3 regions of the Nonomuraea sp. NPDC054003 genome follow, and region 3 is predicted to be linked to each of the others. Evidence: riboswitches for the same ligand, from Rfam matches in the RefSeq annotation. Region 3 holds a riboswitch; each other region holds the start of a gene.
The links. A riboswitch is a leader RNA that binds a small molecule or an ion and turns the genes downstream of it on or off. The one in region 3 is predicted to bind cyclic di-AMP.

Region 1 (4,842 bases), on a different contig from region 3:
AGGTGCAGGTCGACCTCGCCCAGCGTGGGCCAGTGCCGGTACGGGTCGCGCGTCTCGTGCGCCTCACCGCCGGGATAGCGCACGCTCAAGGTGTACGAGGGAACCTTGTCCAGACCGGGGACCGTGGTCTCGAACACGCCGTGGGCCACGTGCTTCATGTCGTGCGCGGTGCCGTCGTCCAGCACCACGCGGACCCGTTCGGCGAGCGGGCGCAGCGCTCGGAAGGTCACCCCACCCGCTCCTGGGTGGGCGCCCAGCACGGAATGCGGATCATGGTGCGCCCCGCCCGCGAGGCGGTCGAGCTCTGTCCTCATCGGCATGCTCCCAACACTGCCCTATGGCGACCGTCCATCTGTGGCACTGCCCGCATTCACCCCGACAATCACCGAAAGTGCGGAATCTTGGGTTTATCGGGGATTGACCTCAAGCGTGGTTGGGTTTTTAGCGTTCCATGCATGGACATACAACAGCGTGCGGGCAAGCGGGAGTGGATCGGCCTGGCCGTCCTCATCCTGCCGACCCTGCTGCTCTCGATAGACGTGACCGTGCTGCACCTGGCCGTGCCCGCGCTGAGTGAGGACCTCCGGCCCACCGGGGCGCAGCTGCTGTGGATCAACGACATCTACGGGTTCCTGATCGCCGGGTTCCTCATCCCCATGGGCACGCTGGGCGACCGGATCGGGCGCAGGCGGCTGCTGCTGATCGGGGCCGCGGCCTTCGCGCTCGCCTCCGCCGCGGCCGCGTACGCGCCGAGCGCCGAAGTGCTCATCGCCGCCCGCGCCGCGCTGGGCGTGGCGGGCGCGACGCTCATGCCCTCGACACTGTCGCTGATCCGCACCATGTTCCACGACCCCGCCCAGCGGACGACCGCGATCAGCCTGTGGATGGTCGGCTTCACCGGCGGCATGGTGATCGGGCCGCTGCTCGGCGGGTCACTGCTGGAGACCTTCTGGTGGGGGGCGGCGTTCCTGCTCGGGGTGCCGGTGATGGCCGTGCTGCTGGTGGCGGGGCCGCTGCTGCTGCCCGAGTACCGCTCGCCCGCCGTGGGCCGGATCGACGCGCCCAGCGTGGTGCTGTCGGTCGCGGCCGCGCTCGCGGTCACCTACGGGGTGAAGGAGCTGGCCGCCGGCGGGGCGGGCGCCGTCGCGCCGCTCTCCCTGGTAGCCGGGACGGCGCTGGCGGTGGTCTTCGTACGAAGGCAGCGCGGGCTGGCCGAACCCCTGCTCGACCTGCGGCTGTTCGCCGAGCGGCGCTTCTCCGGGGCGCTGGGCACGCTGATGCTGGTCATCCTGGTGGGGCCGGGGATCGGCCTGCTGACGGCGCAGTACCTGCAACTCGTGCTCGGCCTGTCGCCGCTGGAGGCCGGGCTGTGGACGCTGCCCAACGCGGTGGCGATCATCTTCGGGTTCGTGGCGACCCCGGCGCTGGCGCGGCGGGTCCGGCCCGCGGTCCTCGCGGCCGGGGGACTGGTGCTCGGCGCGGCAGGGGTCCTGCTCCTCACGATGGCAGGCACGTCGGGGCTCGCCGCGCTGGTGACCGGGCAGACGCTGTTCTTCCTGGGCGGCTCGCCGCTGCTCGTGCTGGGCATCGACATCGTGGTCGGCGCGGCGCCGCCGGAGCGCTCCGGCTCGGCGGCGGCGCTGTCGGAGACCGCCCAGGAGTTCGGCGGCGCGGCCGGGCTGGCCGTCTTCGGGAGCATCGCCGCCGCCGTCTACCAGGCCCGCCTGCGCGTACCGGAGGAAGTCCCCGCGGAGGCGGCGGCAGCGGCCCGCGACACCCTGGGCGGCGCCATGGCCGTCGCGTCCGCTCAGCCCGCCTCCGTCGCCGCCACGCTCGCGGAGGCGGCCAGGGCCGCCTTCACCACGAGCCTCACGGTCACGGCGGCGGCCGCCTCGGTCGTCCTGCTCGCCGCGGCGATCCTGGCGGCCACCGCCCTGCGCCACGTCCCCCGGCTCGGCTCCTCGCCCGACGGTTCGTAACCGGATCGAAGGTAAAGAATTCGTGCGGGATCCCCCATGTCATAGGGGATCCCGTCGTCGGGGTCCGTCCCGCGCTTGCCCTTTCCCTTGCGCGACGATTACCTTCGGACCCATCGATGGCACGCGCTTGAGCAGCGCTTTTAGGTAAGCCCCCGCGCGTTGCCGATGAATTGCCGAGACCGCGCCCACCCGCGCACATGCGGGAACACGGCGCGGCCGCCGAATCCGCCCTCTGGCGGAACCGGGGACCCACCTTTCTCTGGGGTGAATCGGTCGCTCTTCACCAAGGGCGCACCGTAGGGCACTTCCACGCCCGAACCCGACAGCTAACCCGGTAGGCGGCATGGAAGCAAGGAGCAATCCCCGAGCATGGTCAAGCACATCTTCGATCGCATCCCGTCCACCTCCCGCCTGGCCCTGGGCGCCACCCTGGCACTCGGCGCCGCCTTCGCCGGCACCTCCGCCGCCGCCACCGCGGCCGCCGCCTCCCCCTCCCAGCCCCACCCGGTCGCCCAGCAGCACAGCAGCGCCGGCCAGGCCACCGCCGTCAGCGCGAGCACCGTCCTGCAGGTCGCCGAGTCGCAGATCGGCGTCACCGAGGACGCCGCCGGCGGCGGCACCAAGTTCCACCAGTGGTACATGTCCTCCCCGCGCGCGGCCGAGACCCTGGCCCGTGACGGCGGCGGCACGCCCGCGCTGTACGCCAACGCCCCCTGGTGCGCGATGTTCGTGTCCTGGGTCGGCGAGCAGGCCGGCGCCCGCTCCACGATCGGCTGGGACGCCTACACCGTCACCCACGCCCAGTGGTTCAAGGACAACAACCGCTGGGGCAGCGAGGCCAAGCCCGGCAGCGTCGTCTTCTTCGACTGGGGCGGCAGCAAGAACATCAGCGCCGTCGACCACGTCGGCCTGGTGAAGAAGGACAACGGCGACGGCACGATCACCACGATCGAGGGCAACACCGGCAACGGCAAGGTCGAGGAGCGCATCCGGCCCGTGTCCCACGTGGCCGGCTACGGCTACCCCGAGTACAAGGCCGCCTGAACGGCCTGACAACCGCGCCAGCCATCGGGACGAGAACGATCCTTGGCCGCGCTCGGGGCTGGTCACGCTCTGGTGGGCGCTCTGGCTGATCGGCAACTGGGTGGCGCTCGTGGCCGGGCGGCTGTTCTTCAACGCCGAAGAGCTGGAGTCCATGGCGTCGGCGGCCAGGTTCGACGTGCTGAGCTGCGCGCTGATGCTGGTGGCGGCGGTGCCGGCGGCCCTGGTGGTCCTGCGGATCAGCAACGCGCAGGAGGCGCGGCGCCCCGCCGCTCCGGTGTCGCCCTTCGAGAGCCCGGCCGTCTAGCGGAAGGCGGCCAAGGGGATCGACACCCAGGTGGGGCGGTTGCGGGCCTCGTACACGACCTCGTAGACCGCCTTCGACAGTTCGAACGCGCGCAGCAGCGCCGTGTCGGCGGGGGTGATGACGCCGCCGCCCTCGGCGTAGCCCTCAAGGAACGCGGCCCTGTTGCGCTTGGCCCACTCCTCGGCCATCGGCTCCAGGCGGGCCGCCTCGGAGTGGTCCGCCAGCAGGTGCCTGGCCGCGTAGTCGAACGAGCGCAGCATGCCGGCCACGTCGCGCAGCGGCGAGGAGAGCGCGCGGCGCTCGGCCAGCGGCTGGCCGGGCTCGCCCTCGAAGTCGAGCACCACCCAGTCGGTGGTGGTGCGCATGACCTGGCCCAGGTGGTAGTCGCCGTGCACCCGCTGGACGCGCACCTCGGTGGTCAGCTCCTCGGCCCGGTGGTAGGCGAGCTCCAGGGCGGGCACGTGCTCGCGCAGCTCGGGGACCTCGCCCACGGCGCGGCCGAGCTGCCGCCTGAAGTCCTCGGCCATCCGCTTGATCTCGTGCGGCTCCATCACCTCCGTGCCGAACGCCTCGCGCAGCTCGTGGTGGACGCGGGCGGTGGCCGCGCCGAGCCGGCCCGCCTCTGCGGCGAAGTCGCCGCCCGCCTCCGCGGCGGGGAGGCCGGGCAGCGAGTTGTAGAGGTCGCGCACGCTGGTGAGCGCCAGGTCCCAGCCGTCGGTGGAGTTCGACAGGAACTCCTGCATGATCGCCAGCGTGGTCGGGGTCTCGTCGAGGTCGGTCTCGATCCACCCGTACGGCTGCGCGATGTGCGGCGCCTGCCTGATCGCGAGCGCGGTGACGATCTCCAGCTCCGGGTTGACGCCGGGGACGAGCCGGCGGAAGAGCTTGCAGATGTACTCCTCGCCGAACACCAGCGAGGTGTTGGACTGCTCGGCCCCCAGCACCAGGCTGCGCTGGGTGGTGTCGATCTCGACGCCGGGCAGGTGGTGGAACCGCACGCCCGCCCGGCCCGAGCCGGCCGCCATCGACTCCAGGATCCAGCGGGTCAGCTCGTGGTCGTGGACGGCGTCGTACACCACGCATTCCCCGTCGTCCGCCGCGTACGGCCCGATGAAGGCGTGGGTGAGGGTGTCGGGAAGCTCCCTGCGCAGGCCGAGCAGGAGCTGGTAGCGCTCGCGGGACCCCTCCTGCCACACCGACACGATCAGGTGGCGCAGGCTCGGGTCGCCCGCCTCGATGACGACGTCGGAGTCGATCGACAGCGAGTCGATCGGGCGCCCCTTGCCGCCGAACCAGCGTTGGCGTGCGATCCATGCGGCAAGGAGCTCCTCCAGCACGTCCTACTCCTCCTGGGTGTGGGCCGGCGGCAAAGTGAACCAGTAGAACCCATGCCCAGGGAGCGTCAAAAGATACGGAAGTTCGCCAATCGGTGGAAACGGCACGCCACCCATGGTCTCCACGGGCGAGACGCCGACGAACCTGCGCAGGTCCAGCTCCACCGGCTGCGGGAAGCGG
Region 2 (4,842 bases), on a different contig from region 3:
GCGAGGAGCGGCCCACTGCCGTGTTCTGCGCGAACGACCTGGTGGCGATGGGCGTGCTGCAGGAGCTCACCCAGCGCGGCCTGCGGGTCCCCGCCGACGTGGCGATTCTCGGGTACGACGACATCGACTTCGCCGCGGCGGCGGCCGTGCCGCTGTCGTCGATCCGCCAGCCGCGCGAGCAGCTGGGCCGCACCGCGGCGCTGATGCTGCTGGAGGAGGCCAACAGCCCCGGCGGCCACGAGCACCGTCACGTGGTCTTCCAGCCTGACCTGGTGGAGCGGGTCTCGACGGCGCACCCGTGAATCCCCGGGCCGAGCTGTCACGTCAGAAGGCATGGGGGCCGAAGCGGCCCCAGGCCACGAACGCGGCCAGGACGAGCAGCACCACGTTGACGGCGATCGCCGGATGCTCCCCGCGCCGGCCGTGCGTGACCGCGGCGCCGATCATGACGATGACCAGCCCGGCCGCCGCCAGCGGGGTGAGGATCGGGACGACGCCGAACGTCGCCGGCAGGATCAGCCCGAGCGCGGCCAGCACCTCCAGCCCGCCGATGGCCTTGACCGCGCCGGCGGAGAAGTCCTCCGTCCAGGCCAGGCCGGCGGCCGCGAGCCTCTCCTTGGGCTGCGCCAGCTTCATCAGCCCGGCCACACCGAACACGGCGGCCAGCAGGCCCGCGACGATCCACAGTGCGAGGTTCATGGGGGGTCCCGTTCTCACGCGGCTTGAAATGTTCAACAGGACCCTAGAGGGTGCGGCGGTCCGTCCGTGCGAGCGGCCCTGGCCGGGCCGCTCGCACGGAGACCGCTATCGCTGTGCGGCCGCGGCGCCGGCCCAGCCGAGCAGGGCCTCGGCGGTCTGGAAGCGGCGGCTGGAGCTGGTCTCGCCGAGGAGGACGCCGACGAGCCGGCTGCCGCCCCGATCGGCGGCGAAGGCGAGCGTGTAACCGGCGGCGCGGGTGTAGCCGGTCTTGACGCCGAGCGCGCCGGAGGTGCCGAGCAGGCGGTTGGTGTTGCGCCACGAGTACGAACGGCGCTCGGAGGTCGCGGGGACGGTGTGGTACTGGGTCGAGGTGACCTTCTCCAGGGTCGGGTTCTCCAGCACCTTCTGGGCCAGGCGGACCTGGTCGCGAGCGGTGGAGTGGCCGCCGCCGCCGTAGGGCATGCCGTCCGCGTTGACGTACAGCGTGTCGTTCATGCCGAGCTGCCGGGCGGTGGCGTTCATCGCGGCCACGAACTCCTCGACGCCCGGCCCGTACGTGCGCGCGAGCGCGTGCGCGGCGTCGGCGCCGGAGGGCAGCATGAGCGCGTGCAGCATGTCCTCGACGGTCAGCGTGTCGCCGGCGCGCAGGTGGGCGACCGCGGCGCCGCCCCTGGCGGCGTAGCCGACGTCGGCGGTGGTGACCTCGACCTCGTCGGTGGGCTCGGCCCGCTGGAGCACCACGTACGCGGTCATCATCTTGGTGAGGCTGGCGACCGGCCTGCGCAGGTCGGCCTCCTTGCTGAAGTGGACCTGGCCGGTGGTGGCGTCGACCAGGTGGGCGGCCGTGGCCAGGACGGCGGGGGCGGCTGGGGCCTGCGCGGCGTCGACGGGGGTGGCGACCGGCGGGGCGGCGTGGGCGGCGGTGCTGCCGGCGGTCAACGCCGCGGCGGCGACGGCGAGGCCGATCAGCGCTCCGCCGAACCGGTGGGTGACGTTCATCTGGGGGCTTGCTCCTAGCTTCCATGCCGCCTACCGGGTTAGCTGACGGGTTCGGGCGTGGAAGTGCCCTACGGCGCGTGGTGCGCCGATTCACCCCGAGGGGAATGGGTCCCCGGCTCCGCGAACGGATTCGGCGGCCGTGCGCTCCCCGGGGGTGGGGCACGCACGGTCTGGGCAAATGAAGCCTCAACGTAATGCAATCTGACAAACGTCGCAACTCACCATAATTAGGACTTGACCTCCGATATCGCCGGTCACGCTCCCGGCCGGACGACCATCAGCACGACCACGGCCGCCCAGACCAGGTTGTAGAAGCCGGCGAGCATGGACAGCGCGCGCAGCCGGCTCCCGTCGTCCGGGTCGCGCAGCGCGTCCCGCTGGCGCGGGTAGATCTGGGTGGCCAGCAGGACGGCCGCGACGCCGGTCAGCACCATCGAGGCGACGATCCAGAGCTCCCCCATCCGGCCCTGCGCGAGGGCCATCACGATGCCGACGGCGGGCACCACCAGACCGAACAGGCTGTAGCCGCGGGTGATGCGGTGCAGGGCGGCGGCCACGGCCGGGCTGCGCTCGCCCTCGCCCGGCGGGCCCGCAACGGGGGCGTAGCGGGGAAACAGGCTCGCGGCCACGGCCGAGCCTCCGACGAACACGATGGCCGCCAGGACGTGCACGGACAGCAGGACGTGATCCCTCACGTTCGATCCTCCAACCTTCAGGGTTACTGAAGCTTAGCGGAAGCTTCAGGCACTCTGAAGGTTGTCCTACCTCCCAGCCGGCGGCGGAGGCGCCCTTGACGGTTGTGGTGTTGGCGTTAACACTTGGCACACATCTCTCCACCAGCAAGTGAGCACGACGAAGCAACCAGTTATGTTAGCGCTAACACAACTGGTCGACCCCACCCCCCAAGGAGTCCTCGTGTTGGCTTCCCTGCCGGGCACGGCGCGCCGGATCCTGACGCTCGCCGTCGTCACGATCGTCCTGTCAGCCCTGTTCACGACCGGCCGCGCCCAGGCGGCGCCCGGCCCGTCCTTCACCAACCCCGTCGTCCCGACGCCCAACAGCGCCGACCCGACGCTGGTCTTCCACAACGGCTTCTACTACTACGTCGCCACGACGTGGAACTCCGACGTGGTCATGCGCCGCTCGGCGACGATCGCCGGGCTGCGCAGCGCGCCCGAGCAGGTCGTCGTACGGACAGGCGGCAACACGATGTGGGCGCCGCACCTGGAGATGGTCGGGAGCCGCTGGTACCTGTACTACTCGGTGGAGCAGGGCGGCCTGCCCCGCCGCACCCACGTCGCCGAGAGCGCCGGGTCCGACCCGATGGGGCCCTACACCGTCCGCGGGATCGTCAACCTGATGCCCGACAACGGATGGGCGATCGACGCCAGCCTGCTCAAGCTCGACGGCAACCTCTACATGACGTTCTCGGCGTTCGCGTCCGACGGCCTGCAGTCGCTGTTCATCGCGCCGATGTCGAACCCGTGGACGGCGAGCGCGTTCGGCAGGCGGATCTCGGCCCCGACCCTGGACTGGGAGCGTCAGAACGGCGCCGTCAACGAGGGCTCCTTCGCGCTACAGCGGGGCGGCCGCACCTTCCTGACCTACTCGGCCAGCCACTGCAACGGTCCCAACTACAAGCTCGGCATGCTGGAGTACCGCGGCGGTGACCCGCTGTCGGCCGCGTCCTGGACCAAGTTCGCCAGCCCGATCTTCCAGCGCAACGACGCGAACGGCGTCTACGGCCCCGGCCACCACTCCTTCTTCACCTCGCCCGACGGCACCGAGACCTGGATCGCCTACCACGCCAACTCCTCGTCGAGCCAGGGCTGCGGCACCACCCGCACCACCCGGGTGCAGAAGATCTCCTGGAACGCCGACGGCACGCCCGACCTCGGCGTCCCCGTCTCGACCTCGACCGTGATCCCCGGCCCCTCGGGCGAGCCCACCCCTGCCACGGCGCGGATCCGCAACCGGCACAGCGGCCTCTGCCTGGACGACTACAACTGGGTGACCACGCCGGGCGCGGAGGTCCGCCAGTGGACCTGCAACGGCCTCGCCACGCAGGACTGGCAGATCACCCCGGCCGCCGACGGCTACTCCACGATCACCAACCGGCACAGCGGCCTGTGCCTGGACAACTACAACTTCGGCACCACCCCAGGTTCCGAGGTACGCCAGTGGACCTGCAACGGCCTGGCCGTCCAGCAATGGCGCGTCACGTCCGTGGGAGGCGGCTACTCCACCCTCACCAACCGGCACAGCGGCCTGTGCCTGGACAACTACAACTTCGGCACCGCCCCGGGCTCCGAAGTACGGCAGTGGACCTGCAACGGCAACAACGCCCAGCAGTGGACCGTCTCCTGACCAGGAGACGGTCCTAGCCGAGGCGCAGCCCCGCGACGAGGAGCCCGACCATGCGGCGGGCGTCGTAGCGGGGATCGCCGGCGCCGACGCAGAGGTTCCCGATGCCCCGCATGAGTTCGAGGGCGTCCTGGCCGGGGCGGATCTCGCCGGCGGCGGCCGCCGCTTCGAGCAACCGGGCGCACACGGGCACGAGCCGGTCGAGGAAGTAGGCGTGCAGGGCGTCGAAGCCGGCGTTGTCGGACTGGAGGACGGCGGCGAGCCCGTGCTTGGTGACCAGGAAGTCCACGAAGAGGTTGATCCAGCGCTCCAGGGCGGCGTACGGCGTGGCACTGGTCGCCAGCAGGGCCGGACCGGCCTCGGCGCAGGCCTCGACCTGGTGCCGGTAGACGGCGATGATCAGATCCGCCCGCGTCGGGAAGTGGCGGTAGATCGTGGCCGTGCCGACGCCCGCCTTGGCCGCGATGTCGCGTATCGGCGCGTCGACGCCCGACGTCACGAAGACCTCTCCGGCCGCGTCGAGCAGGTTCTTCTCGTTGCGGCGGGCGTCCGCCCGTTTGGGCCGGGCCGCTCGCCCCGCGCCCCGCTCGCCGTCGTTCATCGCGCCGTGCCTCCGGTGTTGCTAAACGGGACAGTGTCCCGTATCGTCAAACGGGACGCTGTCCCGTTTTCTTCATGATGCCAGAGCGGGCGCCCGCCGGCCAACCACGCCGGCCACTTCACCCACGAACGAGGAAGACCTTCTTATGAGCCGATCAGTCATCGCGCCCGCGCACGCGG
Region 3 (4,842 bases):
CCATCATGCGTCAGCGCGTCGAAGGACTGTCCGGCACGCTGCGGATCGAGTCCGAGCCCGGCGCCGGCACCGGGATCTCGGCCTGCGTCCCCACCCTGCCGGCCGGGAGCCACGCATGACCGATCACGCGGCCACGGTCCGGTTGTTGATCGCGGACGACCATCCCGTCGTCAGGGACGGGCTGAGCAGCATGTTCGCCTCCGCGCCGGGATTCGAGGTGCTGGGCGAGGCGGCGGACGGCGCCGCGGCCGTACGGCTCGCCCAGGAGCTCCGGCCCGACGTGATCCTGATGGACCTGCGCATGCCGGGCATGGACGGGCTGACCGCGATCAACGAGCTGACCAGGCTGGGCGTCACCGCGCGCGTGCTGGTCCTGACGACCTACGACACCGACACCCACGTCCTCCCGGCGATCGAGGCGGGTGCGACCGGCTACCTGCTCAAGGACTCCCCCCGGGAGGAGTTGCTGCGAGGCGCGCGGGCCGCCGCCAAGGGAGAGAGCGTGCTGTCCCCCTCGGTGGCGGCACGGCTGATGAACCGGGTCAGGACCCCCGCGCCGCAGCTGCTCAGCCGTCGTGAGCTCGAGGTCCTCGAACTCGTGGCGGCCGGGAACACCAACCGTGAGGCGGCCGCCCGGCTGTTCATCACCGAGGCCACGGTCAAGAGTCACCTCCTGAACATCTACGCCAAGCTGGGCGTGGGGGACCGCGCCGCCGCCGTCACCGAGGCGTTCAACCGAGGGCTGCTCGTCCCGCGATGACGCTGGAGACCCCCTTCTCAGTGCATCGAGATGTGCACGTGGTCGAAGTGGTTCTCGGTGATGCTGCCCCGGTCGGACATGCCGCTCCAGCCCGAGCCGTGGTTGATCCGCTGCTTCCAGATCACGTACTTCACGCCCAGCTTGCCGCGGTTCTGCACGGCCCATTCGGCGATGCGGTCGCCGAGGGCCGTGTTGGTCCCTGACGGCATCGAGCCGCCGGTGCTCATCATGAAGTCGCAGGCCCGGCCCAGCGGATGCTCGCCGCTCGACCCGGAGCGGAAGCAGCCCACGCTGAACGGCAGGGCGAAGTTCTTCGCGATCTCGGTCTTCATCAGCCGGGTGCGGGGCGTGATGTTGTCGGCGCCCGACGGGAGCTGCGGCGCCCAGGTGCCGTCGGAACGGCGGCCGGTGGCGATCGGCACCAGATCTTCCAGCTTCTTCTCGATGTCCTTGATGACGCCCTCGGCCTCTTCGCGCTGGCCGGCCACCTCGGCGGCGTCGGACTCGATCTCCTTGGTCAGCGCCGTGGCCTCGTCGGCCGCCTTCTTCGTCTCGTCGCGGGCCTCGGCCACCTTGTCGACCAGCGCCTGCTGCTCGGCCGTGAGCTGCGCCAGCAGGGCGGCGTTGCGGCCGTCGGGCAACTGGATCAGGCTCGGCAGCTGCATGCCACCGCTCTGGTATTGCAGCAGGGCCAGCTCGGCGACCCGGTCCTCGGCGGAGCTCAGGGTCTGCTCGGCGGTGGCCAGCCGTTTGTCGGCCTCCTCCGCCGCCTTGCGGGCCTCGGCCAGCTCGACGCGCTTGAGGTTGTAGCGCTCGATCAGCTTGTCGACCTTGGCGTTGAGCTGCTTCAGCTCCCTGCGGAGCTGCTGCTCGCCGGGCTTGGGGTCCGCCGCCGCGGACGTGGTAAGGGCCGGGGTGAAAAGCACCGCCGCGGCGGTGACGAAACCGATGGCAAGATGCGCGGGGGACGCTGCCGCCACGTGATGGGTCCTCTCCCTCTGCCGGCCGGGTTAGCTGACGGGTTCGGGTACGGGAGCGCTCCCTACCACCGAAGTGGATTCACCCCAAGTGCGATTGGGTCCCCGGCTCCTGGGCAACTCGCCCAGGATTAGGCATGTTCACACGGCGCTTTACGGTCGTGCTGGAAGGGATAGTAGTGGTAGATCACAAGTAATGCGAGTCAAACGGAAATCTCTTAGTGATCTACCTGTGATCGAAGCATGCGTGCGGCTTCTTCGGGGAGCACGTCGTTGACGAACGCGCCCATGGCCGACTCGGATCCTGCCAGATACTTCAGCTTGCCCGGGGCCCGCCTGATGGAGAACAGCTCCAGGTGCAGGTAGCCCAGCTCGCGGTCCTGCCGGACCGGCGCCTGGTGCCAGGCCGAGATGTACGGCATCGGCACCCCGAACAGCCCGTCCAGCGCGCGCAGCACCGAGGTGTAGAGCGGGGCGAACGCGGACCGCTCGGCCTCCGACAGCGCCGCCAGGTCGGGCACCTGCCGGTGCGGGTAGAGGTGCACCTCGAACGGCCAGCGCGCGGCCGCCGGCACGAACGCCGTCCACAGCTCGTTGGCCGCCACCACCCGGACCCCGGCCACCCGCTCGGCGGCCAGCACGTCCGCGTACAGGTTGCGGCCCTGTCGCCGCTCCGCGTACCGCCGGGCCGCCCCGAGCTGCAGCTTGGTGCGCGGCGTCACGTACGGGTACGCGTAGATCTGCCCGTGCGGGTGGAAGAGCGTGATGCCGATCTCCTCGCCCCGGTTCTCGAAGCAGAAGACCTGCTCGACGCCCTCCAGCGCGGACAGCTCGGCCGTACGGTCGGCCCAGGCCTCCATGACCAGCTCCACCCGGTCGTCGGAGAGCTGGGAGAAGGACGAGTCGTGCGTCGAGGTGAAGCACACAACCTCGCACCGCCCCATGCCCGGCCGGACCTCGCTCAGCCCCCCGACATCCTGATAAGTCCCGAGATTGCCGGAGAAGGAGGGGAAGCGGTTCTCGAACACGACCACGTCGTAGTCGTACGCCGGGATCTCCGACGCCCGCGTGTCGGACGACGGGCACAGCGGGCACTCGTCGGGCGGCGGCAGGAACGTCCGGGTCTGCCGGTGGCCCGCCATCGCGATCCACTCCTCGGTCAGCGGGTCGTAGCGCAGCTCCGACGCCACCGGCCGCGGGTCCAGCGGCCGCCGGTCGATCGCGCTGCGGTCGGCGCCGTCGCTCCGGTCGAAGTAGATGAGCTCCCGGCCGTCGGCCAGCTCGGTGATGGTGCGCTTCACGCCGCCCCCTCTGCGATGATCAACTCTCCGGCCCTGTCGGCCAGCTCCCTGCGTGCCTCCTCGGGCAGCCCCGCGTCGCTGATGACCACGTCGGCCTCCGTCAGCTCGGCGATGGTGCTGATGCCGACCGTGTTCCACTTGGTGTGGTCGGCCGGCACCACGAGCCGGTGCGCGGCGCTGACCAGCTCACGGTCGGTCTCGGACTCCAGCAGGTTGGGAGTGGTGAACCCGGCGCGCAGGCTCATCCCGTGCACCCCGAGGAAGAGCGTGTCGACGTGCAGGCGGCGGATCGCGGCCACCGCGACCGGGCCGACGAGCGCGTCGGAGGGGGTGCGCACGCCGCCGGTGAGCACGACCGTGCGGTCGGCGCGGGCGTTGCGGTGGAAGACGTCGGCCACCGGGATCGAGTTGGTGATCACGGTGAGCTCGGGCACGCCGATCAGATGGTGGGCCAGCGCCCAGGTGGTGGTGCCGGCGGACAGGGCGACCGCGGTGCCGGGGCGCACGAGCTGGGCCGCGCGGCGCGCGATGGCCTCCTTCTCCTGCTGCTGCCTGGCCGACTTGGCGGTGAAGCCGGGCTCCTCGGTGGAGCCGGGGCCGACCGCGGTGGCGCCGCCGTGGACCTTCTCCAGCAGCCCCCGGTCGGCGAGCACCTCCAGGTCCCGGCGGATGGTCATGTCGGAGACGCCGAGCTCGCGCACGAGGTCGGCCACCCGGACACCGCCCTTGCTGCGCACGCGTTCGAGGATCGCCTGCTGGCGCTGCTGTGCGAGCACGCCCCCGCTCCTTCCAACAGATTCCACCAAATTATGACACGAATATGTTGGGGAATGTTAGGTAACCCCAGGCCTTGCCGGGAAGCCGGTGAAGAGGGACGTTGGGTCGGATCCCGTACCCCGACCACCGGGAGGTGACCATATGGCCAGGCGCGCACGCAAAGGCAAGGCACGCAAGAAGAAGAAGGCCAACCACGGCAAGCGCCCCACCGCGCGCTGACGGACACCGCCGCCCGCCCGGCGGGCGGCGGGTCCTCGTTCACGCCGGCAGCCCGCTCAGCGCCTCGTCGATGCGCTCCTGCGGCAGCGCGAAGTCCTCCATCTCGCCCGACAGGTAGCGCTCGTAGGCGGCCAGGTCGAAGTGGCCGTGCCCGCACAGCGCGGTCAGGATCACCTTCTCCTCCCCGCTCTCCTTGCAGCGCAGCGCCTCCGCGATGGTCTCGGCCAGCGCGTGCGTCGGCTCCGGCGCGGGCAGGATGCCCTCCGTCCTGGCGAAGCGCACCCCCGCCTCGAAACACTCCCTCTGCGAGCGGGTGACCGCCTCGAACATCCCCAGCTCGTACATGTGCGACAGCAGCGGCGACATGCCGTGGTAGCGCAGCCCGCCCGCGTGGATGGGGTCGGGCACGAAGTCGTGGCCCAGCGTGTGCATCTTCATCAGCGGGGTCAGGCCCGCCGTGTCGCCGAAGTCGTAGGCGTAGCGGCCGCGCGTGAACGACGGGCACGCCTCCGGCTCGACGGCCCGGATGACCGGGTCGATCTTCCCGGCCAGCTTCTCGCGCAGGAACGGGAAGACCAGGCCGCCGAAGTTCGACCCGCCGCCGGTGCAGCCGACGATGACGTCCGGCATCTCCTCCAGCTGCCCCAGCGCCTCCTCGCCGATCACCGTCTGGTGCATGAGCACGTGGTTGAGCACCGACCCGAGCGCGTACCGGGTGTCGTCGGCCGACGCGGCGACCTCGACCGCCTCGCTGATCGCGATGCCCAGGCTGCCGGGGGAGCCGGGGTACTCGGCCAGCACCTTGCTG

Region 1: another riboswitch for cyclic di-AMP. It lies ahead of ACZ6YG_RS16680 (CHAP domain-containing protein); the one in region 3 lies ahead of ACZ6YG_RS38340 (coiled-coil domain-containing protein).
Region 2: another riboswitch for cyclic di-AMP. It lies ahead of ACZ6YG_RS13445 (D-alanyl-D-alanine carboxypeptidase family protein); the one in region 3 lies ahead of ACZ6YG_RS38340 (coiled-coil domain-containing protein).

What each region holds. Positions count from the first base shown of each region.
Region 1 is NZ_JBVJKR010000006.1:29,032-33,873, forward strand. It holds gene glgB (1,4-alpha-glucan branching protein GlgB) at 1-314, opposite strand, end outside; gene ACZ6YG_RS16675 (MFS transporter) at 456-1,979, shown strand; cyclic di-AMP (ydaO/yuaA leader) riboswitch at 2,187-2,335, shown strand; gene ACZ6YG_RS16680 (CHAP domain-containing protein) at 2,349-3,023, shown strand; partial or broken gene ACZ6YG_RS16685 (DUF4328 domain-containing protein) at 3,052-3,327, shown strand; gene ACZ6YG_RS16690 (maltokinase N-terminal cap-like domain-containing protein) at 3,324-4,664, opposite strand; gene treS (maltose alpha-D-glucosyltransferase) at 4,668-4,842, opposite strand, start outside.
Region 2 is NZ_JBVJKR010000004.1:606,390-611,231, reverse strand. It holds gene ACZ6YG_RS13455 (LacI family DNA-binding transcriptional regulator) at 1-302, shown strand, start outside; gene ACZ6YG_RS13450 (DoxX family protein) at 325-699, opposite strand; gene ACZ6YG_RS13445 (D-alanyl-D-alanine carboxypeptidase family protein) at 805-1,698, opposite strand; cyclic di-AMP (ydaO/yuaA leader) riboswitch at 1,711-1,844, opposite strand; gene ACZ6YG_RS13440 (hypothetical protein) at 1,953-2,393, opposite strand; gene ACZ6YG_RS13435 (family 43 glycosylhydrolase) at 2,614-4,065, shown strand; gene ACZ6YG_RS13430 (TetR/AcrR family transcriptional regulator) at 4,079-4,663, opposite strand; gene ACZ6YG_RS13425 (alpha/beta hydrolase family protein) at 4,809-4,842, shown strand, end outside.
Region 3 is NZ_JBVJKR010000019.1:157,431-162,272, forward strand. It holds gene ACZ6YG_RS38330 (sensor histidine kinase) at 1-119, shown strand, start outside; gene ACZ6YG_RS38335 (response regulator) at 116-760, shown strand; gene ACZ6YG_RS38340 (coiled-coil domain-containing protein) at 778-1,740, opposite strand; cyclic di-AMP (ydaO/yuaA leader) riboswitch at 1,746-1,885, opposite strand; gene galT (galactose-1-phosphate uridylyltransferase) at 1,956-3,038, opposite strand; gene ACZ6YG_RS38350 (DeoR/GlpR family DNA-binding transcription regulator) at 3,035-3,814, opposite strand; gene ACZ6YG_RS38355 (50S ribosomal protein bL37) at 3,957-4,034, shown strand; gene ACZ6YG_RS38360 (TrpB-like pyridoxal phosphate-dependent enzyme) at 4,074-4,842, opposite strand, start outside.